DNA from 4 places in the Bradyrhizobium sp. UFLA01-814 genome. Region 1 is predicted to be linked to each of the others. Evidence: riboswitches for the same ligand, from Rfam matches in the RefSeq annotation. Region 1 holds a riboswitch; each other region holds the start of a gene.

Region 1 (7,570 bases):
AGCGGATGGCGCAGCTCCGCGAGATTGCCGAGCCGCAGCGACGGCAACGCAGCGCGGCCGCGCCGCCAGCCGGCCGCGAAGGCAGCAAGATCGCTGTCGGAAAACGACAACACCACGAGATCGGCCGGATCCTGGCCGAGGTCCCTTGGCGTCGCGGTCTCCTCAAGGCCGCGGCTCTCGCGGAAGACGACGTGCATCAGACACCAAGCCGTGCCCTGATCGCGGCTTCGTCGATGTCGGCATGTTCGCCGATCACGACGAGCTTCGACTGCCGCACCCGTGCGCCCCAGGGCATGTCGAACTGATGCCGCACCCGCTCGCCGACCGATTGCACCAGCAGCCGCATCGGCTTGCCCTCGACCGCGATGTAGCCCTTGGCGCGCAGCACGTTCTGCTCGCGCGCCAGTCCCTTGATCGAGGCGATCAGCGCGTCGACATCCGAAACCTCCGGAAGATCGATCACGACGGAATTGAAATCGTCGTGCTCGTGTTCCTCCTCGCCATCGTGATGCGACGGCCGCGACGCGAGATCGTTTTCCGCCGCCGCCTCGAGCCCGAGGATCACGCGCGCGTCGATCGTGCCGTCGACGACGGGCAGCATCGGCACCTCGCGCGGCATCTCGGCCGCAATCACCTCTTTCGCTGCCTTGATCCCCTCCGCCCCGGCAAGGTCGGCCTTGGTCAGCAGCACGAGATCGGCACAGGCGATCTGGTCCTCGAACACTTCCGACAGCGGCGTCTCGTGGTCGAGATTCTCATCGGCCGCGCGCTGCGCATCCACCGCCGCCGGATCAGGCGCAAAACGGCCGGCGGCGACAGCCTCGGCGTCGGCCAGTGCGATCACGCCGTCGACCGTGATCCGCGAGCGGATCTCCGGCCAGTCGAACGCTTTCAGCAGCGGCTTCGGCAGCGCGAGCCCTGAGGTCTCGATCACGATGTGATCGGGCTTCACGTTCCGCGCCAGCAACTGCTCCATCGCCGGGATGAAATCATCGGCGACGGTGCAGCAGATGCAGCCATTGGCGAGCTCGACGATGTTCTCGGCCGGACAATTGGCGTCGGCGCACGACTTCAGGATGTCGCCGTCGACGCCTTCGCTGCCGAATTCGTTGACCAGCACCGCGAGCTTCTTGCCGTTGGCATTGCGGATCAGATGCTGGATCAGCGTCGTCTTGCCGGAGCCGAGAAAGCCGGTCACGACGGTGACCGGAATTTTGGCGAGCGTGGTCATTCTGCGGCCTCCGGCACGACGGGAAGAGGTGGAATGCGGGCGAGCGATTGCTTGCGGAAGATTTCCGGACGGCTGCGCCACGGCACGATGCCGTCAGGCGCCGCCGCATAGGCCGACGCACCGGCGATCACATCCGCGGCATTGTCAGCGGACAGTCGGCCGTAGACATAGGACCATCGCCCCGGCGCGCTGAGCGCGACCGAGCAACCCTGGCTGCAGGCCGACAGGCATGCGACGGGAACCAGATTGACGTCATCGGGCACGCCAGCCTCAACGAGCGCGGCATGCAGGCGCGCACCGGGCGCGAGCTCGCCTTCCGCCGGCGTCTGGCCGGCGCGGCAAGTGATGCAGACATGAAGTGTAACGCTCATCGCCCTTCCTGGATTGACAGCGGGAAGCGATGAGGCACACGAACCGATTTTGGACAGGTTCGTTCCCCGTCGCGGAACACCCCGTCCGCCGGTCTCACAACATGCTGCGTTGGCAGGTCTCCCGGCTTGCGGAGCAGGTTTTACCCTTCGATGCCCACCTTCCCGACTCCGTAGGGAATCAGTGGCTTGGGCATCTCTCCGGTCACGGTCGCGGGGGCGGCTGCGCTTCGGGCGAACCTTGCGGTCATAGCCCTATCGCATTCCCTCTTCGCCTGTCGTAGGACAGGAACCAACGCAGACCCACCATTCGTCCAAGCCTCGCACTTGTCAAGCCGAAGGAACGTGATGACTTCTGATGGAAACGAAGCTGAAGACGGCGCCGTCGGCACCGATTCTTCGCTGGATGCGCGCCATGCGGACAAGATGGCGAAAAAGAAGGCCGCCCGCGACCGCATCATGGCGACCAAGAGCGGCGAAAAGGGCCTGATCATCGTTCATACCGGCGCCGGCAAAGGAAAATCGTCCTCCGCGTTCGGCATGATCGTGCGCTGTGTGGCGCACGGCTTTCCCTGCGCCGTGGTGCAGTTCATCAAGGGCGCCTGGGATACCGGCGAGCGCCGCCTGCTCACCGGGCATTTCGGCGATCTCTGTCAATTCCACGCGATGGGCGAAGGCTTTACCTGGGAGACGCAGGATCGCGCCCGCGACATCGCGGCAGCGCAAGCCGGCTGGGAAAAGGCCAAGCAGCTGATCGCAGACCCGAGCCTGCGCATGGTCGTGCTCGACGAGATCAACATCGCGCTACGCTACGATTACCTCGCGATCGCCGATGTCGTCGACTTCCTGACCACGTCGAAGCCGCCGATGACCCATGTCGTGCTCACCGGGCGCAATGCCAAGGAGGAATTGATCGAGATTGCCGACCTCGTCACCGAGATGACGCTGGTGAAACATCCGTTCCGCTCCGGCATCAAGGCACAGCCGGGCGTCGAGTTCTGACAGACAGCACCATGGCGCGCGCATTGATGATCCAGGGAGCCGGCTCGGACGTGGGCAAATCGCTGATCGTCGCCGGCCTCGCGCGCGCCGCCAGACGACGCGGCCTGCGCGTGCTGCCGTTCAAACCGCAGAACATGTCGAACAACGCCGCCGTGACCGTCGACGGCGGCGAGATCGGACGTGCGCAGGCGTTGCAGGCGCTGGCCGCCGGCGTCGAGCCGCACACCGACATGAACCCGGTGCTGCTCAAGCCCGAGACCGATGTCGGCGCCCAGATCATCGTGCACGGCAAACGGATCGCGACCGCACGCGCGCGCGAATATGCCGGCATGAAACCATCATTGATGGGCGCGGTGCTGAAGAGTTTTGCACGCCTGAAGGCGCGCGCCGATCTGGTGCTGGTCGAGGGCGCCGGCAGCCCCGCCGAGGTCAACTTACGCAAAGCCGACATCGCCAATATGGGCTTTGCACGCCGGGCTGACGTGCCCGTAGTGCTGGTCGGCGACATCGACCGTGGCGGCGTGATCGCTCAGCTCGTCGGCATCAAGACGGTGATCGCCCCTGACGATGCCGCGATGATCCGGGGCTTTGTCATCAACAAATTCCGCGGCGATCCGACATTGTTCGATGACGGCTACCGGCTGATCGAAGAGCGCACGGCGTGGCGCGGCTTTGGCGTGCTGCCCTGGTTCGTCCGCGCCGGCGAGCTTCCGGCGGAAGATGCGCTCGGGCTCGGCGAGGCGCGCAAGCCCGGTCAGTGCAAGATCGCGTTCCTTGCGTTGTCGCGGATCGCCAATTTCGACGACCTCGATCCCCTGAAGCTCGAGCCCGGCGTCGATCTCGTGATGGTACGTCCGGGCGAAGCCATCCCGGGTGATGCAAAGCTCGTCATCCTGCCCGGCTCGAAATCGACCCGCGGCGACCTCGCCTTCCTGCGCGCGCAGGGCTGGGACATCGATCTCCTCGCGCATCATCGCCGCGGCGGCCATGTCCTCGGCCTGTGCGGCGGCTACCAGATGCTCGGGCACACCGTCGCCGATCCCGATGGGATCGAGGGGCCCGCCGGCGAAACGCGCGGCCTCGGGCTGCTCGATGTCACGACCACGATGACCGAACAGAAGACGCTGACGCGCGTCAGTGCGGTGCATGAAGCGACCCATCAACCGATCACGGCCTACGAAATCCATATCGGGCGCACCGACGGCCCGGATCGCGCGCGGCCTTTTGCGTTGCTTGATGGTGCAGCTGAAGGGGCGGTTTCGGCCAACAGGCGCGTTCACGGCAGCTATCTGCACGGCCTATTCGCCTCAGACGGATTTCGCAAGGCTTACCTTGCGCAACTCGACATCGCGGCGGCGGATCAGCCTTATGGCGCCAGGGTCGAGAGCGCACTCGATGCGCTTGCCGAGCACATCGAGACCCATCTCGATGTCGAAGGTTTGCTTGCGCTGGCGCGTTAAACGGATAGCACCGCGGAAAGGCGCGACCAATCGGCCTCGCTGCCCGGCAAGCCGAGCCGCAGCCATCCCGGCTTTTGCCGGAAGACCCGCGACCAGATCTGGCCGCGGGCAAGCTTCTCCTGCGCGGCCAGCGCATCGCCGACCTCATAAAGCCGGAACAGCGGCGTGCCGCCGAGCAGCGTCCAGCCCCGTGATCGCGCCGCCGCGTCGAGCCTGACGCAGTCGTCCGCGAGCCGCGCGGCTGTCGCCTCTGCCCAGTCGCGATCGAGCAACGCGCGCCGTCCGATCGCAATCGCGGCGCCCGAAACCGGCCATGGGCCCGCCATCGCGGCAAGCGCGGCGATATCAGCCTCGCTGCCGACAGCGAAGCCGAGCCGCAGGCCGGCAAGTCCGTAAAACTTGCCAAATGAGCGCAGGATCAGGAGCCCGGCGCGTCCTGCTTCCGGTGCAAGGGACAGGTCAGGAACGGCGTCCGCAAAACTCTCGTCGATGACGAGCCGGCCAACGCGCGGCAGCAGTGCCAGCAATTCCTGCCGATCATGGCGCCGTCCATCGGGATTGTTCGGATTGACGACGATCGCAATGTCCGCTCCCGCGAGCGCGGTGAGATCGGACACCTCGGCGACGTCCCAGCCGGCGGCCGACAACACCGCGGCATACTCATTGTAGGTCGGCGCCAGGATCCGCGCCCGCCCCTTGAGCGCCAGATGCGGCAGCAACTGAATGGCGGCCTGCGCACCACCCATCGCCACCATCGGCGCGTCGGTGGCATAGGCTTGCCGCGCGGCGTCGTGGAGCGATTCAAGATCGGATCGCGACGGCAACGCGCTCCAGTGCCGCGGCTCGACATCGACCAGGGGATACGGCGCCCGATTGATCCCGGTCGACAGGTCGATCCAGTCGTCCGCGGCGCCGCCGAAGCGTTGCTGGGCGACATCAAGATTCCCGCCGTGCTCACGCATGCGCCGCTCCTTCACGCCAGCGCCAGGGCGACGAACGCCGCAGCCAACAGCACCATGGCGTAGCGATAGAGCTTCAGCCCGGTGAGGACGTCAGCGGCAGCCGGATCGCGCGCCCCCTCGTTCAGCCACGGCTCATCGGCGATGTGACCGTGATAGATGCGGGGACCGCTGAGCCGGACGCCGAGCGCGCCGGCCATCGCGGCTTCCGGCCAGCCGGCATTCGGCGAGCGATGGCGATGCGCATCGCGCAACATGCATGACCACGCCTGCGAACGGTTCGGCGCGAGCAGCACGAACAGAAGCCCGGTCAGCCGTGCAGGAACGAGATTGGCGAGATCGTCGATCCGGGCGGCTGCCCAGCCAAAGGCTTCGTGCCGCTCGGTGCGGTGGCCGATCATCGAGTCCAGCGTGTTGATCGCCTTATAGCCAAGGATCCCCGGCAGGCCGAACAGCGCGCCCCACAACACTGGCGCCACGATGCCGTCGGATGCATTCTCGGCAAGGCTCTCGATGGTGGCGCGCGCGATGCCGGAATCGTCGAGCGTAGCCGGATCACGCCCGACAATCTGCGCGACCGCCAAACGTGCGGCCGTGATGTCGCCGGATGCCAAAGGATTTGCCACCGCGGCGACATGGTCATGCAGCGAGCGCACGGCAACCAGCGGCCATGCCAGGACACCAACAAGGACAACGCGAACCCATCCGGATGCGAGCACGAACTGAACGGCCCAACCGAGCGCCACCACCAGCGCGATCACCGAGATCGCGCCCGCGACGCCAGCCAAACGCCGAAACGCCGGCGGATCGGAGGCGCGGTTCCAGGCGCTATCGACAAGATGGATCAGCCGGCCGAGCCATGTCACGGGATGGCCGATGCGGGCAAACAGCCACTCCGGCCAGCCGATCAGGGCATCCACCGCCATCGCCACCGCCATCGCTCCCGCAAAACCCACGATAACCCTCTCCTCGCCGCGGTCCCCCTGATGCGCAAGACATCGGCCGAGCGCAAGCCCTCCGTGACGGATTTCGGCTTTGTCTTTCTCCGCGATTGGTGGTTAGAGCGTTTGTGAACGACGTGCGTACCGGTCGCACAGGAGATGATATGGCCGTTATTCTGATCACGGGGGGAGCCCGGTCCGGCAAAAGCCGGCGCGCCGAACTTCGTGCGCGCAACTTTGCGGGGCAACCGGTCTATATCGCGACCGCCGAAGCGCTCGACGCGGAAATGGATGAGCGGATCGCCAAACATCGCGCGCGGCGCGGCAACGACTGGATCGAGCGCGAGGTGCCGCTTGATCTCGTTGAAGTGCTGTCCGAGACCGATGGCGGCGGCGCGAGGCTGGTCGATTGCCTGACGCTCTGGTTATCCAATCTGCTGCATGCCGGGCGCGACTGGTCGCAGGAAGTGACGCGTCTGGCGGATGCGCTGTCGCGCCAGCACGGCCCGGTCATCCTGGTCACCAACGAGGTCGGTCTCGGCATCGTGCCGGACAACGCATTGGCGCGGACTTTCCGCGACGCCGCAGGAATCATGAACCAGACTATCGCCGGCATCGCCGACGAGGTCGAGTTCGTCGTTGCGGGCCTGCCGATGAAGCTTAAATGAAGTCCGAGATCGATCCTGCCAAAGGCCCCACGATGGTCTCATTCGACGATACGTTTCGCCGCCAACTGCACGAGCTGTTCGTGTGGCGGCGGGACGTGCGGCGGTTCCGGGCCGATCCGCTGCCAGATAACACGATCGAGCGGCTGATCGAGATCGCCTGCCTGTCGCCTTCGGTCGGCCTGAGCCAGCCCTGGCGGTTCGTCATTGTCGACGACGAGGCACGACGCCGCGCTGTCCTCGACGACTTCAAGGCCTGCAACGCCGATGCGTTGCGGTCCTATTCGGGCGAGCGCGCCGCAAAATATGCCGCATTGAAATTATCAGGCCTCGAGGAGGCGCCGGGCCATCTCGCCGTGTTCGCCGACAAGACCGACCGGATCGGCGCCGGTCTCGGCCGCGCGACGATGCCGGAGACGTCGGAATATTCCGTGGTGGCCGCGATCTGCTCGATGTGGCTTGCCGCGCGCGCCGAAGGCATCGGCATCGGCTGGGTGTCGATCCTCAATCCGGAACGCATTCATGGCGTTCTGGAAATCCCGGCCTCCTGGAAATTTATCGGCTATCTCTGCATCGGTTACCCCCAGACCGAATGCGACCGTCCGGAGCTCGAACAGGCCAAGTGGGAATCGCGGCGAGGTCCGGATGAATTCACCATCCGACGCTGACCGAGCCCCTGCCGGCGACGGCACCTCGAGCTGTGACGCGCACTGGCGCGCCGACATCGCCTCGCTGGTCTTTCCCGTGCCGGAGCACAACGCCATCTGCGCGGTGCATCGGGGCGCCTTTCGCACGCTGCTTGGCACCGATCCGACGGTCGACGCATGTCTCGCCTATTTCAGGCGGTTTGAACAAGCTTTCAAGGCAGCCGCACGCGCCAAGATCGAGCGCAAGCGCATTCCCCTTGGAACAAATTTGCATCTTACCAGTCGCGACATCACCCG
Region 2 (7,570 bases), on a different contig from region 1:
TGTCCGGGCGGCTCGGGAACTCGCGCCGGCCGCCGAGCGCGGCAATGCACGCGCTCTCGGCATGCTCGGCTTCTTGTACGAGCACGGCTTCGGCGTGCCGCAGGCCTACGCAGCCGCCGCCGACTGTTACTATCGCGGCGCCGTGCAGGGCGACCCGTTCGCGCAAGCCCAGCTCGGCCTGATGTACGACAAGGGTCACGGCGTTCCGACGGATTTCGTGCTGGCCTACAAATGGCTCAATGTGGCCGCGGCCCGCTCGAACGGGCGGCAGCGCGATGCCTATCTCCGGTTCCGCGATGCGGTCGCATCCAAGCTCTCGACCTATGAGATCATTGCCGGTCAGCGGTTCGCGCTGGAATGGGCCCCCGATCGGCCGGCGCCGGACGTGCATCTGACCGTCAAGTAATCGCGGCTTACGTAGACGTGCGCACGAGGCTCGCCGACACTGGCCTCGCTCGCACCTTGCGCCGCCGCAACCGGCGCCAGCCGATCACGATCCCGCTGATCGAGATAATCGTGCCAGCCGCCGATAGCAGCCACACCACGACGTCGCGCGCCGGCGAGATGCGTAGCAGCAGCGGGAAGTCGAGGCTGTGCAGCGCGTTGAACAGCCAGCGGTAGGACCGGCGGCTGTCGTCGCTGCGGTCGAGGATCTCGCCGGTGACGGGAGAGACGTGCAGCCAGGTGTGGGCGGGATCGTCGAAGCCGATCCGCAAGACGGGAAGCTCGCGCGCCTGGTGCAGCGTGTACCAGTAGGCGTCGGGTTCATCGAGCTGCCGCGCTGATGTCATCGCAGCGCCGGGCATTGCGTGTCGAGCGGCAGCGATGATCTCGTCGCGCGAGAGGGTCATCTGCGCACCGGTCACAGGATCGGCGATGCTGCGGCCGCCGTTACCGTCGTCAAGCAACATCACCCCGTGTCCGCCGATCCAGACGAAGCGCGCCTCCACCGCCGGCATCGATGGCGACGACTGGAAGGCGGCGACGATGTCGGGCGTCTCATGGCCGCTATAGCCGACCGCGATCTCGCGGGTGACGCCGCGAGCGGAGAACGCGCCACCGGGATTGAGCGACAGCCAGCCGCTGAACATCCAGGTCAAGACGCAGATGCCGCCGATCAGGCCGGCGATGTGATGCCAGGCCATCCAGCCGCGATAGGGCGAGACGGCGCCGCTCGCGTAGCGGCGCGTCAGCCGCAGGCGCAAAATGCCGATCCAGAAGCCGGTGACCGCGACCACAAGACAGACCCCCGAGATCCACAGCACCACATCCCGCCACAGCGGGCCGTCCTTGCGCAACACGGTCGGATAGATCCAGTGCGGGATCGAACCAAGCCAGTTCCAGATGCGCTCGCGACGCGTGGTGTCGAGCGCGATCTCGCCGGTGCGCGAGGAGACGTAGAGCTCGGTGCCATCAGGGTCGCCGAGGCCGATCAGATAGAGCGGCCGCAACGGATCGAAGCGCGCCGTCACCGACCATTGGTCGCGCGTCACGGTGTCGAGCAATTGGGGTTGCACCGCGCGCGGATGATGGCGAGCGATGGCCAGCGCCTGGTCCGGCGTGATGCGGTCGATCTCGCTGCCGTCGGTCGCCGAAATGGCGATCGTCCCTCCCTTCCACCCGGTGACGCGATAGACGGGCGTGTCGTCCATCATCGCGAGCCGCAGGTCACGCGGATAACGCTCCACGCCCGCGATCGCCATCGCGCGATCGGGTGTGACCCGCACCTTGCTCCAGAGGACGACAGGAAGCGCGGCGACGCGCTCGCTGTCGGTGAGGCGCGGAAAGGCCACGTACATCATGACGAGGCCGGAGATGAACCACATCGCGAACAGGAGACACGTCGCAATGCCGATCCAGCGATGGACGACATAGAGCCACCGCCGCCCGCGCCGGATCAGAGCGTTGCGCATGGTCAAAACTTCACGTTGACGGACAACTCGGCGGTACGCGGCATGCCGAGCAGCCACTGCCCGGTGCCGTTCGAGGTCACCGCGTAGACCTTGTCGAACAGATTGTAGAGGCGGAACGCGACCGTGGTGCGGTCATCCGGCTTCCACCTGACGCCGCCATTGACCACGTTGTAGCCCGGCCGCAGCTGGGTGTTGGCGAGATCGGAGTACATTGCGCCGACGATCTGCACGCCGCCATAGACCGACCAGTTGGGCGCGAAATCCCACGTCAGCCAGACGTTCGAGACCTGCTGCGGCACGTTGACCGGGACATTGCCGTTGAAGCTGACGATCTTGCCGCCGACCACCTGGCTGTTGTTGTCGTATCTGGCGCGCAGCAGCGCAAGATTGGCGTCGACCCGCCAGCCGTCGCTCAGGGCGAGCCCGATCGATCCTTCGACCCCGCGCGATGATTGCTGGCCGATCTGCAATGCCAGGCCTCCGGTGGGATTGCCGGGATCGGGAATCGTGAGCCCGGTCTTGACGATCTCGTAGGCAGCCAGCGTCCACTCGCCGCGGCCGCCCCAGAACGCCTGCTTGACCCCGATCTCGGTCTGCTCGCCGGTCGCAAGCTGGAAGGTTTTTTGCGAGACGGGCAGCGAGATCAGGTTGCTGACCGGATCGACGCCGACCGCGTACTGGCCATAGAACGCGAGGTTCTTGATCGGCTCGTAAACGAGGCCGGCGCGCCAGCTGGTCCCCGATAGCTTCGTCTCAAAACTGTTTGCCGGCGTCTTGTAGTCGGTGCGCTCCACCTCGGGGCGGTCATACCTGACCCCGGTGACCAGCGACAATTGATCGGTCAGCGAGAGCCGATCCTCGGCGAACAGCGCGTATTGATTGACAATCGCGTTGAAGCCCGGCGTGGTCGCCGTCGTCGTCGCGAAGAACGATCCCGGATCGAACACGTATGGATTGACCGACGACGCACCGCCAAAGGGCGAATTGTTGGTATGGGTGAAGTCGATCCGGTTGACGTCGAACCCGGCGACGAACTGGTTCGCAAGTCCGAACACGTGACCGCTGAAGGTCGTATCCATCCGGTTGCCGAGCTGCTTCTGGTCGTGGAAGATCTCGATATAGCTCGTGCGATCGATCAGTTGGGTCTTCGGATTCCAGGTGTAGTTCTCGATGTCACGCCAGTGCCGCTCGCTGGTCAGGTAATACAGCGTGTTGTTGACCTTGATGCCGTCGGCGACGTCCCACTCGGTCTTGAACCGGGTCCAGCTGTCCTGATAGCGGATCGCGCTGTCCAATGCGTTGTAGTTCTTGAAGCGCAGCGCGTCCTGGATCGAGCCGTTGATCAGCGGCGTGCCGAAATAGCGTGACGGGCTGCGGTCGCCGTAGTCCTCCGACAGCGTGAAGGCGAGATTGTCCGACGCCTGCACCCGCACGGCCGCGGAGACCACCGCATTCGAGGTCTTGTCGCGATCGACCCAGCCGTCCGACATGTTGCCGGTGGCGTTGACGCGGTACGACACATTGGGATTGATCGGACCGGTGCTGTCCACCGAGAGCCGCCGGGTCATGTTGCTGTCGAGCGAGACCTCGGCCTCGTTATAGGGCGTGCTCTGCGGCTTCTTCGGGATCACATTGATGACGCCGCCGATCGCGCCTTCGCCGTAAAGCACCGAGGCCGGGCCGCGCAGCACTTCGATACGTTGAGTCGACCAGGTGTCGTAGGGAAACGTCAGCGTGCCGGAGCCGATATAGAAGCGCGTGCCGTCGTACAGCGTCATCACCGAGTTGCTGCCGGCAAAGCCGCGGGTGCTGAACGACAGGCCGCCATTGCCGGGCGCCGGCGTTGCGATGAAGCCGGCCGCGTCCTGGGTGACGGCATCGACCACATTATGCTGGCCGCGCTCAGCGATGGTCTGCGCCGTGATGATCTCGACGCTGGCGGGCGTCTGCAGCGGCGTCAGATTGAGACGACTACCGGTGCCGCCCTGCGTGGTGGCATTGAGCGTCGGCGATACCGCCCCCGATACGCCTGACGCCGCGGCGCGCGGCGTGTTGCCGGCTGGTGCGGCCGTCGCGGGCCTCGGCCGTGGCCGCGCCGCGGCGGCCATGTCACGGCTGCGCGCCGCAGGCTTCGGCCTTGCCGCAGCGGAAGGCGCGACCTCGATCGGATCGAGCCTGGTTGGTGGCGGTGTTTGTGCCGAGCCTTCGGCCGGCAGCAGCAGCGATGACAGGGAGCAGACGAGACCGAGGCGCCATTTGCGCGCAACGGGAGAGGACGGAGACATGAAAGGACTCGCGGTAACGTGGCACGTCACCGCGAACGCGGACTGGCGCATTGCCCAAAAGGCAGTGCTCCGATCCCACCAGGACGCCCCCGCCCGATGTGCTCGCGTGTGACCACGACTGACGGCAGGTCTCCTGGCTCACGGGTCATCGCCTGTCGACGCCTTCCCGGGCCTGATAGCCCAGTGGCAAATTGACGAAAGGCTCGCCGTTTACAGTTGCGGGGACAGCTGCGGCATTGGGGTTACCCTCGCACCGCATTCCCTTTTGATCCCCGAAGGGAACCGTCGGCAAAAACGATAGGTGGTGCCGGCAAGGCTGTCAATTCGATGCGATTGTCGCACACATGCTTTGCGAGATGCTGCTGCGGCGACGACACAGCGACATCTGCTGCGGCTGACGCGGAGCTCCCTCTAATCCCGTCATCCTGAGGAGCCGCGCAGCGGCGTCTCGAAGGATCGACGGCCACCAGCGGGGCCGTGCACCCTTCGAGGCTCGCTTCGCTCGCACCTCAGGATGACGGGAAACGTAGGTTCGCATCACTTGGCTTCGACACATCCCTGCATCACGTCATCAATCTCCGCCCGCGACAGAACACCCATCTCAGCGATGAACACGATTCGCGTGCATGGCACGCCGGGTACCGGCACGCCGCCCGTGGCCAAGGTCGCGCGGCCGCCGGCCAATTGAAACACCGTCAGCCGGCCGGGCTGCTCCACCGTCTCGAACAATCCCTTCGCCCGCGCCAGCTTCGGCGCCAGCTTGCCGATCGCCTGCTGCAAGCGCGGCAGCAGCACCGGCCGCTCCGAGGTCCAGCTCAGCGTCTCGAACCGGTCGGACGCCGGCCGTCGCGGCGCGGTCTCGCGCGGCGCCGGCAGGTGATCGAGATCCGCCGGAAACAGCAGCGCGGCCGGCACCTCGCCATGCAACGCATCGACCACCACGGCCGCCGGACGCACCGCGCGCACGGCGTCGCGGATCGCGGCGCACGCGGCGGCATCGGCCAGATCGACCTTGCTCAGCGCCACCACGTCCGCCGCCCGCAGCTGCGAGCGGAGCAGCGCATCGTTCAGCATCGCCGCAGGCTGCGTCGCGTCGACCACGCACAGCACGGTCTCCAGCGGCGCCTCCTTCCAGATCACGGGATCCATCAGGTTGCGCACGATGTCGGCGGGATCGGCGATCCCGCTGGTCTCGATCACGATGAATTCGGAACGCGGATCACGCCGCAGCAGCGTGGCGAGCGTGCGCAGCAGGTCGCCCTCCAGCGTGCAGCAGATGCAGCCATTGCTCAGGCTGACCACGCCGTCGCCGGCGCCCGCGATCAGTTCCGCGTCGATATTGATCGCACCGAAATCGTTGACCACAGCGGCGATGCGCCGCCCTTGCGCATGCGCCAGCAGATGGTTGACGACCGTGGTCTTGCCCGCCCCGAGGAAGCCCGCGACCAGCAGGATCGGGACCGGCACTTCAGCCTCCGGTGACGGGCCGGCGCACCGGCCGGCCGGGACGCGCCGCGACATCGAGCACCCCATCGCTGATCAGCGGCTGGCCGCTGACCACGAGATGCCGCACGCCCTCCGCCGGACGATTCATCGCGGAGAAGGTCGCGCGGTCGCTCAGCGTCTCGAAGTCGAACACCACGACATCGGCGTCGGCGCCGACCTGCAGCCTGCCCTTGGCCCGCATCGCCGGCGTGCTCGCCGACAGGATCTCGGCCGGGATCAGCGCGCATTTGCGGATGCCCTCAAGCAGCGACACCTTCTTGCGCTCGCGCACCCATTCGCGGATGAAGCGGGTGAAGCAGCCCGCCGAGCGCGGATGCGAGGTGGCATCGTCGGGCAGCGGCCAGGCGTCGCCGGTGTAGGGGCGGCCGTCGGACAGCGTCCACGGCATCGCGTCGGAGGCGATCGCGCCGCCCGGATACAGCACCGCCATGTCGAGCAGATCGCGATGATGCGCGTTGTTCTCGATGTCGAGCACGTGCCACAGCACCAAGGTCGAGGGCTCTTCGGCCTGTGCCGCCAGCAGTTCCTCGCGGCTGCCGAAACGGTGACCGTCGGTCACGCGCTGCACCGAATCATAACCGAGGCCGTTGCGCTCCTCGAATTTCGGATCGCTGAAGAAGGTCGCCGCCAGCACGGTCGAGCCGGTGCCGTAGGGATAGGCCTCCACCGTGATCGGCAGGCCCTGCGCCTGCGCCTTCGCGATCAGCGCAACACAGCGTTCGATATCCGTCTTGCTCGACGAGTTGAAATGGCAGATGTGCATATGCGCGCCGGTGGCGCCGGCATAGCCGATCAGGCGGATATAGGCTTCCGCCGCGCTCTCGGGATCGATCCGCGACATGTAGGCGACGTGGGTGAAGGTCGGCACTGCATGGTCCGCCGCGAGCTGGCACACCGCGGTCAATTCCTGCACGCCGGCGCCCGGCGCATAGGCGTTGAGAATGCCGATGCCGATACCGCCCTCGTTCAGGCCGATGGCGAGGCGGTCGAGGATGCCGCCGACCTCGCCTTCGGTCGCGACGTTTTCGATCCAGCGGCGATCGCGCATCGCGGCCCCAAACGATTCCAGCGAGCTTTCCGAATTCGAACCGGTCATCGCACCGATGCGCGCGAAGGCCCAGTTGGCGGCGGCGCCGTAGTTCAGCACCCTGCCCTTCTCGGCCTGGCGCTTGTACCAGGACGCGACCGGCAGCACGCCGGCCTCGAGGTCGAGCGAGGTCGTCACCCCGTCGAACGCCTGCATGCGGTCGGCCGGAATGGTCTGGCCATGCGCGTGCAGGTCAATGAAACCCGGCGCCACCACGAGCCCGGTCGCGTCGATCTGCCGCTCGGCGCCGCCGAGGCCGCTGCCGACCGCGGCGATCTTGCCGTCGACCACAGCCACATCGCCGATCGCGTCCATCCCGCTGGCCGGATCCACCACCCGGCCACCGCTGATCACCAAGCCAACCATCTCGCCACTCCCCGCATTCCGAAACCGACCGGTCTCTTGTCGAGCACAGAGAAGCGCATCGCACTGATCGCAGCAAGCCGGCCAGGGTTGTGGCGACATGCTGTGACGGAATATCCGCCGCGCCGTGATGGCGATTGCAGAGTGAGGCCCTTCCTACGTTCCGGTTGCACGCCGCGGCGCCAGCCCGCGCCAGAGATCGGGGCCGGGCTTCACGCGGCTCGCCACGAGTTTCGGCGGCGTGCGATCCTTGGCGATCGCCGCCTCGACCGCGCGCTTGAGCCTGACATTGTCGATCTGCGCCAGGAACCGCCGGATGACGGAATCCTGATCCGCGCTTTGACCGGAGATCGCCGCGCACAGCTCCGCGGTCGTCCTGCGGAAGAAGTGGAAGGCGTCATCGGCCGCGCCGCCCA
Region 3 (7,570 bases), on a different contig from region 1:
GACAAAGCCTCTTGCCGATCGGCTCATCGCCTACCTAGGTTCGCGACCAAGCTCAGTTATGGCCAGCATTTGCGTCTGCAGACCACGTTCGAATGTAGGAAGGTTAGCTTTCGAGAAGCTGACGAGAAGCGCGGCACTGAGGTTTTGAATCGTTGAAATCGGCCTGATTTGGCTGAGGGGCTTGGATACCGGCGTATGTCGACGCTGAACGAGCTCGCACTGACGTCCTGGCGGCCGGTGCTGAAGCGGGCGCGCGGGCATTTGTTCAGCGGTGAGGTCGGCGGGCAGAGCATCTCCTGGTCGATTGGCACCAAGGGATTGGACGATAGAGACGCAAAGTCGGTAAGGCGACAAGCCCTGTGACATTGCTTTGTCCTCGTCCATCGCGGTAGCTATCGAACTCACCCGAGCCTATCCGGCTGAATGCTCCTGGGCGCACCTGCGCGTGCTCGGCGTTCGCATGGAGGCATGTGGCGGCACTCGCAAGAATAGCGCGGTGTCGGTATTGGCCATCAGCGGTAACGAATAGGAGAGGGCGCGTCGATGGCGCGCCCCGCTAGCCGAAGCTAGACTAGGCTATCACCAAGCACCCTGAGCCTCGATAAGCCAAGTGACCTTCAAGCTCGATCTGAACGCGATACCCATCAGTCCTTTCCTCGTCAGAGGCGAAGGTCGATCCCATATGCATGTCAGCGTGATTGTATCCGGAGTCATACGGGGCATTAAATGCTGAATTTCTCTCGAAATTTGCGCACAATCGATAGGCTAGGATTTTGCGCACCCTTCCTGGGGCTAGAGCCAACGCCGTCCTCGCGTATTTCAAGTGGACGGCGTTGGGCTGTTTGCTGCCGGTTTGGGTCTATGGGCGGGCGATCAGTGCGAGACGGTCATGGTGCCGCGCACCGGTTGGCCCTGGCGCCGCTACGGTGTGAAGGCTACCGCTCGCAAGATCGAATTTCCGTGTTTCAGGCGCTTGTTCATACTGCATGACCAGCCCGGTCGATGACGACCTGCCGAATTGCTGGCGTGAAAAACGGACAAGGGCGGCTTTCGCAGTCAAAGATTCGCCATTGCTCGAAAGACCTGGCTACCGGGGCGCCCGATACTCACGTTCGGGGAGAGCGTCCGCACGACCCGGTCGAGGTTTAGGCTGGATGGAAGCGGAGCGCCTTGAAGCTTCTCCCAGCCGCTACGAGCCTTGGGATGAGTTTTCGAAAATTTTGGAAAGGCCGTCTTGCGGTTGTTGACATTCCATTCCAAATCGCACCAGATATAGCCGTCACGGTCCACCATGTCTCAAGATTTGGTGGCTAAGAGGGAAGCCGGTGAACTACGGATCGATCCGTAAAAATCCGGCGCTGCCCCCGCAACTGTGAGCAGTGAGTTGCTCTCGCCCTGTTAAGTCACTGATGCCGCGAGGCATTGGGAAGACGAGGGAGCAACGGCGACCTGCGAGCCAGGAGACCTGCCGCGACACCAAACACGTCCACGGGCGGGGTGTCCCGGCGGTCGCTTGCACAGCCATGCCGGCGACGCTTGTCCGCCGGAATGACGCAGCGTCCTCTCGACATCCAGCCCCAACAAGCATCACGGGGTCTATACGATGTCACTCTCTCTCGATCGCGAAACAAAGCCAGCGCCACTCATCCAGTTGCGTCCAGAACCGCTCGCCGCGCCGGAAGCGTCGCCTCCGATGCAGGTGATCCGCCGTAACGGCACGGTGTCGAAATTCGACGCCAGCAAGATTTCGGTGGCTATGACCAAGGCGTTTCTGGCGGTCGAGGGACACACCGCGGCCGCCTCGCGCCGGGTGCATGAGATCGTCGAGCAACTCACTGCTGAGGTCGTCACCGCGCTGTCGCGGCGGATGAGCGAGGGCCGTACCTTCCACATCGAAGATGTGCAGGATCAGGTCGAGCTGGCGCTGATGCGCAGCGAGCACCACAAGGTGGCGCGCGCCTATGTGCTGTACCGAGAGGAGCGCACGAGGCAGCGCGCCGAGCAGGAGGCGGCGACGGCAAAGCCCGCGGCGGGACCCGCGGTCCAGGTCACGCTACGCGGCGGCACCAAGGTGCCGCTCGACCACGCGCGGCTGGCGCTGATCATCAACGAGGCCTGTGCCGGCCTTGACGGCGTCGACGCTGCGCCCGTCATCGCCGAGACGAAGCGCAACATCTATGACGGCATCGGCCAGGACGAGCTGGCGCTCGCTTCGGTGATGGCGGCCCGCACCCTCGTGGAACAGGAGCCGAACTACAGCTACGTCAGTGCCCGCCTGTTGCTCGACAAGCTGCGCACCGACGTGCTGACCAATGTGCTCGATGCGCCGACCAGCGCGTCGCAGGCCGACATGGCCACGCGCTATGCGGAGTACTTCCCGGCCTATATCAAGACCGGCATCACGTCCGAACTGCTTGACGCCGAGCTCGGCCGTTTTGACCTCGCGCGTCTTGCCGCGGCGCTGAAACCGGAACGCGATCTGTCGTTCCAGTTCCTGGGCCTGCAGACGCTGTACGACCGCTATTTCCTGCATGTCCGCGGCAACCGCATCGAGCTGCCGCAGGCCTTCTTCATGCGTGTCGCCATGGGGCTTGCGCTGCGCGAGATCGATCGCGAGGCTCGCGCGATCGAGTTCTACGATTTGCTGTCGTCGTTCGACTTCATGGCCTCCACGCCGACGCTGTTCAACTCCGGCACGCTGCGGCCGCAGCTGTCCTCCTGTTTTCTAACCACCGTGGCCGATGACCTCGATGGCATCTTCAAGTCGATCAAGGATAACGCGCTGCTTGCCAAATATTCCGGCGGGCTCGGCAATGACTGGACGCGGGTCCGCGGTCTCGGCGCCCATATCAAGGGCACCAATGGCGAGAGCCAAGGCGTGGTTCCGTTCCTGAAAGTGGCCAACGACACCGCGATTGCCGTGAACCAGGGGGGAAAGCGCAAAGGCGCGGTCTGCGCCTATCTCGAAACCTGGCACGTCGACATCGAGGAATTCCTCGATTTGCGCAAGAACACGGGTGACGACCGCCGCCGTACCCATGACATGAATACCGCCAATTGGGTCCCCGATCTGTTCATGCAGCGCGTCGAGGCCGATGGCGAATGGACGCTGTTCTCGCCGGACGAGACGCCGGATCTGCACCATCTCTATGGTAAGCCATTTGCCGAGCGGTACTCCTATTACGAGGCCAAGGCAGCGCGCGGCGAAATGCGCCTGTTCAAGCAGATCCGCGCCGTCGACCTCTGGCGCAAGATGCTGACCATGCTGTTCGAGACCGGTCATCCCTGGATCACCTTCAAGGATCCATGCAATTTGCGCTCGCCGCAGCGCCATGCCGGTGTGATCCATTCCTCGAACCTCTGCACCGAGATCACGCTGAACACATCCGACGACGAAACCGCCGTGTGCAATCTCGGTTCGATCAACCTCGCCAACCACGTCCAGGACGGTCGGCTCGACGGTGTCAGGCTGAAAAAGACGGTGACGACGGCGATGCGGATGCTCGACAACGTTATCGACATCAATTTCTACACCATCCCGGAAGCACGCTGCTCCAATCTGCGGCATCGCCCGGTCGGGCTCGGCCTGATGGGGTTCCAGGACGCGCTACACATGCTGCGCATTGCGGTAGCGTCCGATGCCGCCGTGGCCTTCGCCGACACCAGCATGGAGGCGATCTCATATCATGCCATTTCGGCCTCTAGCGATCTCGCCGCCGAGCGCGGAAGCTATCCGTCCTTCGAGGGCTCTCTGTGGAGCCAGGGCATCCTGCCGATCGATTCGATCGATTATGTTGCCGATGCCCGCGGTGGGGTTGCGATGGACCGTACGAGCTCGCTTGACTGGGCAGCCCTGCGCGGCCGCGTCACCTCGGTCGGCATGCGCAACTCGAATGTGATGGCGATCGCGCCGACGGCGACGATCTCCAACATCTGCGGCGTCGTGCAGTCGATCGAGCCGGCCTACCAGAACCTCTATGTCAAATCCAACATGTCCGGCGATTTCACGGTGGTGAACGACCATCTGGTGCGCGACCTCAAGGCGCGCGGGCTGTGGGACGAGGTGATGGTCAACGACCTCAAATATTTTGACGGCAGCGTCGGTGCGATCGACCGCATCCCCGACGACCTCAAGGCGCTTTATGCGACCGCCTTCGAGATCGATTCGCGCTGGCTGGTGGAGGCCGCGGCGAGGCGGCAGAAATGGATCGACCAGGCGCAGTCTCTCAATCTCTATATCGCCGATCCCTCCGGCAAGAAGCTCGACGCGCTCTACCGTCAAGCCTGGTCGCTGGGCCTGAAGACGACCTATTACTTGCGCTCGCGCAGCGCGACCCATGTCGAGAAGTCAACGCTGAAGGGCACCGACGGCAAGCTCAACGCTGTCTCGCCAGTGGCGCTGACCGCGCCGGCCCCCGATCTGCCGAGCGCCATTGCCTGCTCGATCGATGATCCCGACTGCGAAGCCTGCCAGTAAGAAAACCAAAGGAACCAACATTATGCTCGACTTTTCAGAAACAGCGACCACGACCCGCCAGGTGCGCACGCCCTTCATGCCGCAGTCCTTCGCGGCGGCGCCAACCGCTCTGAGCGAGGCAACCGGCCTCGGCACGATCGACCGTCATGGCGGCCGCGTCTCGGTCGACGAGAAGCGGATGATCAACTGCCGCGCCGACGTCAACCAGCTGCTGCCGCTGAAATACAAATGGGCATGGGAGAAGTACCTTGCCGCCTGCAACAATCACTGGATGCCGACCGAAGTCTCGATGCAGGCCGACATCGCACTGTGGAAGTCGCGCGACGGCCTCTCGGAGGATGAGCGCCGCGCCATCAAGCGCAATCTTGGCTTCTTTGCGGCCTCCGAAAGCCTCGTTGCCAACAACATCGTGCTGGCGATCTATCGTCACCTCACCAACCCGGAGTGCCGGCAATATCTTCTGCGCCAGGCCTTCGAGGAGGCCGTGCATACCCACACCTTCCAGTACATCGTCGAAAGCCTCGGCCTCGACGAGGGCGAGCTGTTCAACATGTACCGCGAGGTGCCCTCGATCACCGACAAGGCGGCGTGGGCGATCAAGCATACCCAGCATCTCGACGATCCCGATTTCAGGATCGGCACGCCGCAGGCCGGTCAGGCGTTCCTGCGCGATCTCGTTGCCTTCTACGTGATCTTCGAGGGCATGTGGTTCTACACTGGCTTCGCGCAGATCCTCTCGTTCGGCCGCCGCAACAAGATGGTTGGCATCGCCGAGCAGTATCAATACATCCTGCGCGACGAGAGCATCCATCTGAACTTCGGCATCGACGTGATCAACCAGATCAAGATCGAGAACCCGCATCTATGGACATCGGCTTTCCAGGAGGAAGTCCAAAACATGATCCGCGCGGCCGCCGACCTCGAGGCCGCCTATGGCCGCGATACGATGCCACGGGGCTTCCTCGGGCTGAACGCCGCATTGTGCGAGCAGTACATGCACTTCATTGCCAATCGCCGCTGCGCGCAGATCGGCCTCACGGCCGTGTTCGCGGAGGCGGAGAATCCGTTTCCATGGATGTCGGAGGCAATGGACCTGAAGAAGGAGAAGAATTTTTTCGAGACCCGCGTCATCGAGTATCAGAACGGCGGTGCGCTCGATTGGGGCTGAACCGATTTGCGATAACCGGTGCCTATTCATACCTGCGGTACGCGCCGGGCTGTGGCAACTCCGGATATAGCCTGTTTGCACCATCTTTGCGCCGTCGGATTAGTTCGGCGGCTTTGCAAGCGAAGTCGACCTGGAATTGTCGCGCCACGCCACTAAGTGACTTGGACGCGCCGTGCCGTCGGGCGCGTCGCTCAGCCGTAACGCAGTGCGCTTATGATGAGATGGACGCCCCGCGGAGGGCACCGAGGTTCCACAGTGGAGGTGATGACTCTCACTTTGGGCAGACGTCCGCGTCTCGTAGCGTCATCTTCGTGCCCTTGCCGGTCCAGGATCTGCCGATACGTACGAAGTCAGAAAATGGCCTGCAAGGGTCGATCAGGGGCTGAGACCCGACAGGGCGTCCGATTTTTACGAATATGCGCATTTCATTCCCGAGCGCGAGTGCATGAAAGGCGCGGCGCGTGATTTGCGCATAAGATTCTATGCCGATGAATCTTGGATTTTACTCGCACATTGGCGGGTAGTTAGGACCGCACGTTCGTCACTAATCCAAAGGACCCCTCAATATATCTTGCGACGTCGTCCATGCCCGCCGCGTTCGTGGCAGTGGCCAAACCAGCCACAATCGGCAGAAGAATGACTGGGCTCTTTGCGTTAAACGAGACTCTCGCTATGCAATCTCTGACGACACAAATAGCTGCCTAGCTGTCTCCAGCATCCTGGTGCGCCGAACTGCAAGACCAGTCCGGCCGTCTTTGTCGGCAGGGCAGGTCGTGTAGGTTAAATCTCAACGGCGATGTCGCTTAGCAAGGGTTCAATCTGGCCGCGCGGCGGTTTACGAGCGCGCAAACGAGCAGGTCGGAGAAAGCCGATCGCTGAGATGATGTCACCTAGATGGCGGACCGTGCCTGAGAGGGTAAACCAACATATGGCTTGAACCTCACGTAGCGTCAGGTCGTAGGCTCGGAAAATCATAAGTCACGCTCGCGGGAGTGCATCATGATCGGCAAGCATATGTGAGCGGCCATGGCGTAGATCTCGGTGTTGCCGGACAATGATCGATCATTGGGGTAGGCGTGCCAAGAGATCGGCGGATGATGTGAAAGGGGAGTATGCTCGGCAACCTAATTCGCAGTCTCATTGGCTACCTTCTTGGTGTCGCAGCCACAAACAACGCGAGCTGCAAATAAATGCAACTCCGGCGGCGTAGGATTTTACATGCCCTGGTGCTGGACCGTGCGGACCAGCACTCCTCTCCATAAACGCAGGGCGCCTGCGGCGGAACCCAGAAATGATTATGCAGATGTCGGCACTTGAGGCAGCACTAACCGAGATCGATCGTTCGCATCAGATACGTGAATTCTCAATCGCCGTGCTCAAGCACGCAAAGCAGCTTCGGCAGGCGGATCAAGCAGCGTTCCTGCAAAAGGCTGCTTCGCAGTTCCAACTTAGATTTGTAGAATGCTTCGAGGAAAACATCCTCGCCGGGAAATCGTGGGACTACGCCACCACCTGCAATGCGATAAGCCGGGCAGGTGGAGGTGAGGCTGGTATAAGAGCCTGCGAGCGCATTGCTGCTCGCGTGTCACAGCTTGATAATGCGTTGATCAAGAAAGTCGGATTCAGAGCCATTTCACTCCTCGCATCGTCTTTCAGTCGGCACTTCAGGATGACGGAATGCTGTAACGGAACAGTCCGGTTGGCCGAATTTTGCGGCGATCACAGGGGGGCGTTCCAGGAATTGAACAGTCAAAGTCTGGCGTCGCTGGTTAACGGTTTCAGCAAGTGGCCGAAACAAGTAGCTTGCCATCGAGCTGCGATCGCAATCGCAGGTGAAGTGATCCGCCGAGCGGATCGCCCCGGTCGCCTCTCGGATTTTGCTCCGCAGGGACTCGCAAACCTCGTGAACGGTTTCAGCAAATGGG
Region 4 (7,570 bases), on a different contig from region 1:
GCGCCGCGAGCCCGAGATCGTGCGTCACCACGATCACCAGCACGCCGGTGTCGGCGACATTGCGCAGCTTCTGCATCACGTCGATCTGGTGGCGCGGATCGAGCGAAGCGGTCGGCTCGTCGGCGAGGATCACCGGCGCCTCCACCGCGAGCACCCGGGCCAGCGCGACGCGGCTGCGCTCGCCGCCGGAGAGTTCGGTGACGCGACGATCGCTGAATTCAGTGACGTCGACCGCCTGCATCGCCCGCAGCACCGCCTCCATATCCGTCGGCGACAGCCGCGCCGGATCGGTCGCGCCGTGCGGATAGCGGCCGAGCGCGACAATGTCGCGCGCCGGCAGCGGCCAGTGCATCATGTGCCCCTGCGGCAGATAGGCAAAGCGCTTCGCACGCTCGCGCAGCGGCAGCGACGCCAGCGGATCGCCGCCGATCCGGATCTCGCCGTTGGAGGGAATCAGCCCGGCCAGTGCACGCAGCAGCGTGGTCTTGCCGGCGCCGTTCGGCCCGACCAGCGCGACCAGATGGCCCGATGGCAGCGACAGCGAGACATCGTGCAGCACCTTGCGGCTGCCGAGCGAGGCATTGAGCGCGGCGGCGGAGAGCAGCGTCATGCCACGCCTCCGCCGAGCGCGCGGCGTTCGCGCATGATGAGGTAAAGGAAGAACGGCACGCCGATGATCGAGGTCAGCACGCCGACCTTGATGTCCGATGTCGAGGGGATGATGCGTACCGCGATATCGGCGGCGAGCAGCAGCGCCGAGCCGGTGAGCGCGCTCGGCACCAAGAGCCGCGCCGGATCGTGACCGATCAGCGGACGCATCAGATGCGGCGCGACGAGGCCGATGAAACCGATCGTGCCGGTGACCGCGACCGCGCCGCCGACGCCGAGCGCCACGCCCGTGATGACGAAGAGCCGCAACCGTCCGACATCGACGCCGAGGCTCTGCGCCGCCTCCTCGCCAAGCGTCAGCGCGCGGAAGGCGCTCGCCTGGCTGAGCAGGATGGCGGCACCCGCGATGATGAAAGGCAGCGCCAGCGCCACGTGCTGGAAGCTGCGGTCCTCCAGCGAGCCGAGCAGCCAGAACGCGATCTCCAGCACCACGAACGGATTGCTCGAGAGGTTCATCACCAGCGCCGTCGCCGCTCCGGCAAAGCTCGAGATCGCGAGCCCCGCAAGGATCAAGATCAAGAGCCCGGCATTGCGGCCGGCGATCGCAAGCAGCGCGAACACGGAGCCGAAGGCGGCGATGATCGCCACCACCGGCAGCGCGTAGGAGCGCACATCGGCGAGGCCCAGCGCAATCACCAGCACCGCGCCGAAGGCCGCCGATTGCGGCGCGCCGAACAGCGACGGTGAGGCCAGCGGATTGCGCAGTAGCCCTTGCAGCGCAGCACCTGACAGCCCGAGAATACCGCCGATCGCGAATGCCAGGATGGTGCGCGGCAGGCGGATCTCGCGCACGATCACCTGCGCCAGATCGCTGCCGCCGCCGAACAGCGCCTCGATCACCGCAGGCGGCGACAGCCGCACCGGCCCGATGCCGAGCGAGATCAGCAGCAGCAGGACCACGAGCGCGAGCAGCGCCGCGGTGGCGCCCCACCGGCGTCGCGCCGCGACCTCGGCCGCCAAGGCAAAATCCTGCACGCTCATCGGATCCATGCTCTTACAGCGATCGCCGTGGCAGACAAGCGACACTCGACAAAAACCGTGGTCGCCCGGCCGCCGCCCGACTTCCGCCGGATTGACTTTGCTGCCCGGCCGAACCCTAGATGACCATGACGGTTCTTTCATGAGATGAAAAGGGAATGCGGTACGGGGAAACTTCCCCAACGCCGCGGCTGCCCCCGCAACTGTATGCGGTGAATCCTTCGTCACAGGCCACTGGGAATCTCGGTCCTGGGAAGGCGACGAAGGGTAACGACCCGCGAGCCAGGAGACCTGCCGTCAGCCGTGGTCACACGCGAGGATGCCGGTCGGGGAGTACAGGCATGAGCTTCACCTGATGCCGTGAGCACGATGGTGAGACTGGTTCGCGGTGACGTGCCACTGACGTTGCCGAGGCCTCGCTTATGTTCTCCGTTCCTTTCGATCGGCGGCACCGCGCGCTTCTGCTCGCGTCGACGATGATCGCGCCGGCAATCCTTGTCCCCGCCGCGCGGGCGCAGCAGGCGCCCGCTCCCGATCAGCTGCCGGCGATCGAAGTCACCAAGCCGGGCGACCAGAACGTCACGCGCGCCAGGCCGGCCGCTGACGAAGCGCCGGCGCCGCGCCGCCCGGCGCCGGGCACCACGCAGAGTAACAATACGGGCAGCGGCAGCGGATCGGGCACGACAGCGACCGGCGTGGCCACCGGAACGGGTGGCACCGGCGGCGGCCGCCAGTTCGCCGGCATTGTCGGCTCCTCCTCGGCCGTGATCACCGCCGACGACATCGCGCATTCGCCGGTGCAGTCGCTGCCGGAGATTCTTGCGCAGGTGCCGGGCGTGCAGCTGCAAACGCCCTATGGCGGGCCGAATGGCGCCAAGACCTCGGTCGACCTGCGCGGCTTCGGCGCATTCGCAACCGACAACACGCTGTTCCTGCTCAACGGCCGCCGCCTTAACGACGTCGACAAGGCCGGCTTCGACCTCACCACGATCCCGCTCGATTCCATCGAGCGCATCGAGATCACGCGCGGCAACAGCGGCGCCGTGCTCTACGGCGACAACGCCGTGGGCGGCGTGGTCAACATCATCACCAAGACCGGCGTCGGTGGCCCGCCGACGACGATGCGGGCCGAGGCCGGAATTGGCTCGTTCAACACCCGCATGGCCGCGGTCTCCGCGGCGCTCAATTCCGGACCGTGGTCCACCTCGTTCTACGGCAACGGCATCAAGTCCGACGGCTACCGCGTCAACAATGCGCTCGACCAGCGCAACGCGGTCGGCAACATCAACTACACCACGCCTGATCTCACCGCCTTCCTCACCGTCACCGGCAGCGACCAGAGGCTCGGCCTGCCCGGCGGACGGCTGGTCGATCCGTCGATCGGCGTCAACGAGCTGCTCACCGATCGCCGCGGCGCCGCGACGCCCTTCGACTATGCCAACCAGCAAACCGCCAGCGTCACCACCGGCTTCACCAAGACGCTGATCAACGGCGTCGACCTGATCGTCGACGGCGGCTGGCGGCAGCGCGAGACGCAGAGCGGCTTCTTCGGCAAGGTACCGACCATCAGCTTCGCTTCGACATACAATGACGCTGCGCTGCAGACCTGGTCGCTCACGCCGCGGCTCAGCGTCAAGAATGTGATGCTGGGGATGCAGTCGACGATCCTGACCGGCATCGACTATTACGATTCGACCTTCCGCGAGGCGCGCGGCGCCTATCAGGGCGTCGACCCGTTCCACGTCTACAATATCGAGCAGCAGTCCGTGGCCGGCTACTGGCAGCACACGATCGGTGTGCTGCCGACGACCGACTTCTCCTACGGCGCGCGCGTGCAGAACACCAGCGTCTCGGCGCGCGATCGCTACGACCCGAACGCGCCGTTCGCGTTCGACGCGCAGGCGGCACCGCTCGACAGCAACGAGACGCAATACGCGCTGCATGTCGGTGTCGAGCATCGCCTGACCGACACCTTCTCGGTGTTCGGCCGCGCGGCACGCGCATTCCGCACGCCTGATGTCGACGAACGCGTCGCGTCGGGTCCGTCATTCGACCCGCTGACCTTCGCCCCGATCCCGCAGACCTTCCAGCTCAAGACCCAGACCTCGCAGGATGTCGAGGGCGGCTTTCGCGTCAGGACCAACCGCTTCCAGGTCCAGACCAGCGTCTATCTGATGGATCTCGACAACGAGATCCATTTCAACCCGGTGCTGTTCTTCAACACCAACCTCGACCCCACCCGCCGCTATGGCTCGGAGACCAGCGCTGCGCTCAAGGTCAGCGACAGCGTCACCCTGCGCGGCGGCATGGCGATCACCCGTGCGGTGTTCCGCGAAGGCATCTGGGCCGGCAACGACGTGCCGCTGGTGTCGCGCTACACCGGCAATCTCGGCGTCACCTGGAATATCTGGCAGAACTATCTGGTGTTCGACGCCACGGTGCGGGCCTGGAGCTCGCGCATCATGGACAACGACCAGGCCAACACCCAGAGCCGGATTCCCGGCAACGCCACCGCCGATATCAAGCTGAGCGGGCAGTATGACCGCTTCTTCTGGTCGCTGAGCGTGAACAACCTGTTCAACGCGCTCTATTACGACTACGCCATCGCGAGCACGTTCACGGAGGGCCGCTTCTCGGCCTATCCGCTGCCCGGCCGGACCTACATGGTAAAGGCCGGCGCGACGTTCTAGAGCTGTCCGGTACGGCGGGATGTGACCCCGCCGTACCGTCTCATCACGTTACAAGCGTCCGCAAACTGGAGTAGAATTCCGCCAGCTGATTTGACCCGTGCAGGGGAAACGCATGGCCAAGGCCGGAAAGACGAGCAAGGACGGCGCCAAGACCAGAGACAAGACCGACGATAAGTCGAAGAAGCCTCCGCCGCCCGCAGCGCTGCAGGACGATGACTATTACGAGGACGGCGACATCGCCACGCCGAAGCTCGACCGCTACGGCAATGATGACGAGCCATTGTGAGGCGCGGCAGATGTCCATCCAAATGTCCCGGGCGCAGTTGCGCGCCGGGTCGCGGGCGGCGGCCTCGTAGCTTGCGAGCTACCGAGCCCGGCTCATCGTCGCCAAGCAGACATTAGGTCGCAGCGGGGTCATGGGCTGGCCCCCCTTCCGGATTGGTTGCCGTGCTAGGCTCCGCATGGACGCTGGGTCCTTGCCGGGGGGCGGTGCCATGAGGTTTGCGAAGGCGGTGCTCACGGTCTTCTGCATGATCGCGTCGACGTGCGAACCGTCCAATGCGCAACAAGCCCCCAGGAAAGTAGGAATCCTGGTCAACGGCAGCCCGTCGCCGCTCTTCGACTCCATCAAGAAAAACCTTCTGAGCGACTTCGCCGACCGCGGCTATCTCGAAGGACGCGACATCGTCATCGAACCGCGATTTGCCGAGTCGAAGCTCGAGCGCCTTCCGGGCCTCGCCTCGGAGCTGGTCGGCGCAAATGTGGATGTCATTCTCGCACTCGGCGGCCCGGCGTCGGTGGCGTCGCAGAAGGCGACGTCGACGATTCCGGTGATCTTTGCGATCGTGACCGATCCGGTTGCATTGAAGCTTGTCGCCTCGATGGAAAAACCGGGAGGCAACATCACGGGCCTCACCAACCTCGATCCGCAGCAGGCCAGCAAGCAATTCAAAATTCTGAAGGAGACATTGCCCGGAATCACGCGCGTTGCGATTCTCAGCGATCAAACGATCCCCGGCGCCGATGAACGCGGGCTCGCTCCGATTGACCGTGCCAACGAGGCAGCAGCCAAGGCCTTGGGGTTGGAGCCGCAAATCGTGAAGGTCAAGAGTGCGGACGATCTGGAGGCCGCAATTGCCGGGATGGCAAAGGAACGCGCGGAGGCGCTGCTGGTCCTGGAAGTGCCGGTGCCCTTCAGCAATCGAAAGCGAGTCGGTGAACTGGCCGTGAAGAACCGCTTGCCGGCAATGTTTCCCGGCGGCCAGGCGGACGCGGGCGGGGTGATCACCTATGGCGCCAACGTCGCCGATACATGGCGCGAGTTTGCGACGTTCGCCGACAAGATTTTCAAGGGCGCGAAGCCGGGCGACCTGCCGGTCGGTGTCGTCACCAGGCGAGAGCTGATATTCAATCTCCAGGCGGCCCGGGCCGTGGGCGTCGAGATCCCACCCGAGCTATTGAAGCGTGCAGACAAGATCGTGCAGTGAATTCGCACTGAAGGATACTATTGAAAATCACCATTTTCGATCGCCTTGATGCTGCCGCGATCGAGCAGATGGGCGCCAAAACCACCGCGCGCCAGCGATGAGGCGATCTGCGGCGATGCCAGCAGCAGCGCCGTGGTCATCGCCAGCGGCACGGCACTGAGCCAATCGAGCCGCACCGGCGTCAGCTCTTCGCTGCTTCCCCGATAGTGCCCTTCGCCCGTGGCGATGCGGCCGCATTCCCGGATCAGGTCACGCCGCGTGCCATCGCGCGATGCACTGCCGAGCAGCGCCTGCATCGCCAGATGCGTCCGCACCCCGACGCGCCCCTCGGCCAGCGGCGCCGGGGTCTCGCCGCGCGAGACGCGCAGCAGCAAATCGACCAGATCGACGCCCGACTGAAAGGCGTTCATCGGCTCGACCAGCCGGGGGTTGCAGTCGATCAACAGCGGCGTTGCGCTGTCGAGCGGCATGATGACGTCGACCGAGAGCGCACCGTGCCAACGAAGATGCGCGCCGATGGTCTCGAGGCCGGCGCGGATCGCCGGCCTGCTCACGCTCTCCTTGATCGCCTCGCCGCCGCCGACACCGGCCGCAATCTGGCGGTAGGCATGGAAGCCGACAAGCGTGCCGTGGCAGAACACCGACTGCGCCTTCTCGACCGTGCCGGTGATCAGATCCTGCGCCAGCACCTCGCCGGCAAAATCGTCCGCGGACTCGAGGTCGTAGAGCGCGCGATTGAGATCGCCGGTATCGCGCACGAACCAGACGCCGCGGCTGGCGGTGCCGACCGACGTCTTGACCACGGATGGAAACCGCACCGCCTCGCGCAGCTCCTCGGCCGAGCTCACGATCCGGGTCGTCGGCTGCGGCAGACCGAGCCGGTCGAGCAGACGGCTGAAGCCGGCCTTGCTGTGCACGGCGCGATAGCTGGCGAAATCCGGCAGCGCCAGGCCGGTACGTGATGCCAGCCCCGCCGCGGCGCGGGCGAACAGAAATCCCTGCTCATGGGTCGGCAGCAGCACATCGAAATGTCGCGACGCCAACAGGCGCTCGACGAAGCGCAGGAATCCGGCTGGATCTGAGCGCAGCGGCGGACAATGGTGGTATTTACGGACGAAGCGGGAGTAGCGCGCCAGGCACCAGCGCGAGGGGTCGCAAACCTCGACGTGATGGCCGGCCAGTCCGAGGATCGTGATCGCCTCGCGGCCGGAGGTGCTGGAGCCCTCCGACACCAGCACGCGGAGCTGCTTTTTGGGGTCGATCATGGCCGATCATCGCCGTGCCGCCGCGCTTTGTCGCCGCATTTAATGCCGCATGTGTCGATCCGGCACGCCCGCGCCGGGGGCAGCCATGCGCCCGCGTTCATGGACAATTAGCGGCCAATCTCTATTTTCGGCGGGCCCTGCCGGGCATTTTGTTTGACGCGTTTTCTTCACGCGAACCGGTACTAACTTCGCTTGAAAACGCTATGGAACTGGGGTTTTCGACGACATGGTCGACGTTCTGGCCGCACCGCAGCAAGCGAAGGCCGACAGCGCGCTGCGCACGCTGACGGGGATTTCGGTCGCCCATTGGGTCAGCCATTTCCATATCTTCGTGCTGCCGATGCTGTTCCCGTTCCTGAAGCAGCAGCTCGGCGTCGGCTATGTCGAGCTCGGCCTCGCGCTGACGGTGTTCGCGGTGGTCTCCGGGCTGACCCAGGCGCCGATCGGCTACCTCGCCGACCATATCGGTGCGCGCAAGATC

The links. Region 1 has a riboswitch for cobalamin ahead of PMN64_RS11650 (DUF1636 family protein). Riboswitches for the same ligand answer to the same signal wherever they lie in the genome.
Region 2: linked by a shared signal. The riboswitch ahead of PMN64_RS01970 (TonB-dependent receptor) and the one ahead of PMN64_RS11650 (DUF1636 family protein) in region 1 are both predicted to bind cobalamin.
Region 3: linked by a shared signal. The riboswitch ahead of PMN64_RS32375 (ribonucleoside-diphosphate reductase subunit alpha) and the one ahead of PMN64_RS11650 (DUF1636 family protein) in region 1 are both predicted to bind cobalamin.
Region 4: linked by a shared signal. The riboswitch ahead of PMN64_RS23415 (TonB-dependent receptor) and the one ahead of PMN64_RS11650 (DUF1636 family protein) in region 1 are both predicted to bind cobalamin.

The regions. Positions count from the first base shown of each region.
Region 1 is NZ_JAQOSR010000029.1:33,127-40,696, reverse strand. Features, by position in the region: gene cobN (cobaltochelatase subunit CobN) at 1-197, opposite strand, end outside; gene cobW (cobalamin biosynthesis protein CobW) at 197-1,231, opposite strand; gene PMN64_RS11650 (DUF1636 family protein) at 1,228-1,602, opposite strand; cobalamin riboswitch at 1,696-1,911, opposite strand; gene cobO (cob(I)yrinic acid a,c-diamide adenosyltransferase) at 1,948-2,601, shown strand; gene PMN64_RS11640 (cobyric acid synthase) at 2,613-4,061, shown strand; gene cobD (threonine-phosphate decarboxylase CobD) at 4,058-5,023, opposite strand; gene cbiB (adenosylcobinamide-phosphate synthase CbiB) at 5,035-5,976, opposite strand; gene cobU (bifunctional adenosylcobinamide kinase/adenosylcobinamide-phosphate guanylyltransferase) at 6,126-6,629, shown strand; gene bluB (5,6-dimethylbenzimidazole synthase) at 6,662-7,294, shown strand; gene PMN64_RS11615 (hypothetical protein) at 7,272-7,570, shown strand, end outside.
Region 2 is NZ_JAQOSR010000004.1:2,760-10,329, reverse strand. Features, by position in the region: gene PMN64_RS01980 (tetratricopeptide repeat protein) at 1-406, shown strand, start outside; gene PMN64_RS01975 (PepSY domain-containing protein) at 414-1,913, opposite strand; gene PMN64_RS01970 (TonB-dependent receptor) at 1,916-4,198, opposite strand; cobalamin riboswitch at 4,304-4,500, opposite strand; gene PMN64_RS01965 (CobW family GTP-binding protein) at 4,736-5,665, opposite strand; gene PMN64_RS01960 (amidohydrolase family protein) at 5,667-7,157, opposite strand; gene PMN64_RS01955 (hypothetical protein) at 7,311-7,570, opposite strand, start outside.
Region 3 is NZ_JAQOSR010000141.1:16,967-24,536, reverse strand. Features, by position in the region: gene PMN64_RS32380 (hypothetical protein) at 196-363, shown strand; cobalamin riboswitch at 1,266-1,488, shown strand; gene PMN64_RS32375 (ribonucleoside-diphosphate reductase subunit alpha) at 1,604-4,477, shown strand; gene PMN64_RS32370 (ribonucleotide-diphosphate reductase subunit beta) at 4,500-5,645, shown strand; gene PMN64_RS32365 (hypothetical protein) at 6,937-7,570, shown strand, end outside.
Region 4 is NZ_JAQOSR010000079.1:30,745-38,314, reverse strand. Features, by position in the region: gene PMN64_RS23425 (ABC transporter ATP-binding protein) at 1-610, opposite strand, end outside; gene PMN64_RS23420 (FecCD family ABC transporter permease) at 607-1,650, opposite strand; cobalamin riboswitch at 1,763-1,961, shown strand; gene PMN64_RS23415 (TonB-dependent receptor) at 2,070-4,337, shown strand; gene PMN64_RS23410 (hypothetical protein) at 4,450-4,623, shown strand; gene PMN64_RS23405 (ABC transporter substrate-binding protein) at 4,832-5,824, shown strand; gene PMN64_RS23400 (hypothetical protein) at 5,842-7,089, opposite strand; gene PMN64_RS23395 (MFS transporter) at 7,316-7,570, shown strand, end outside.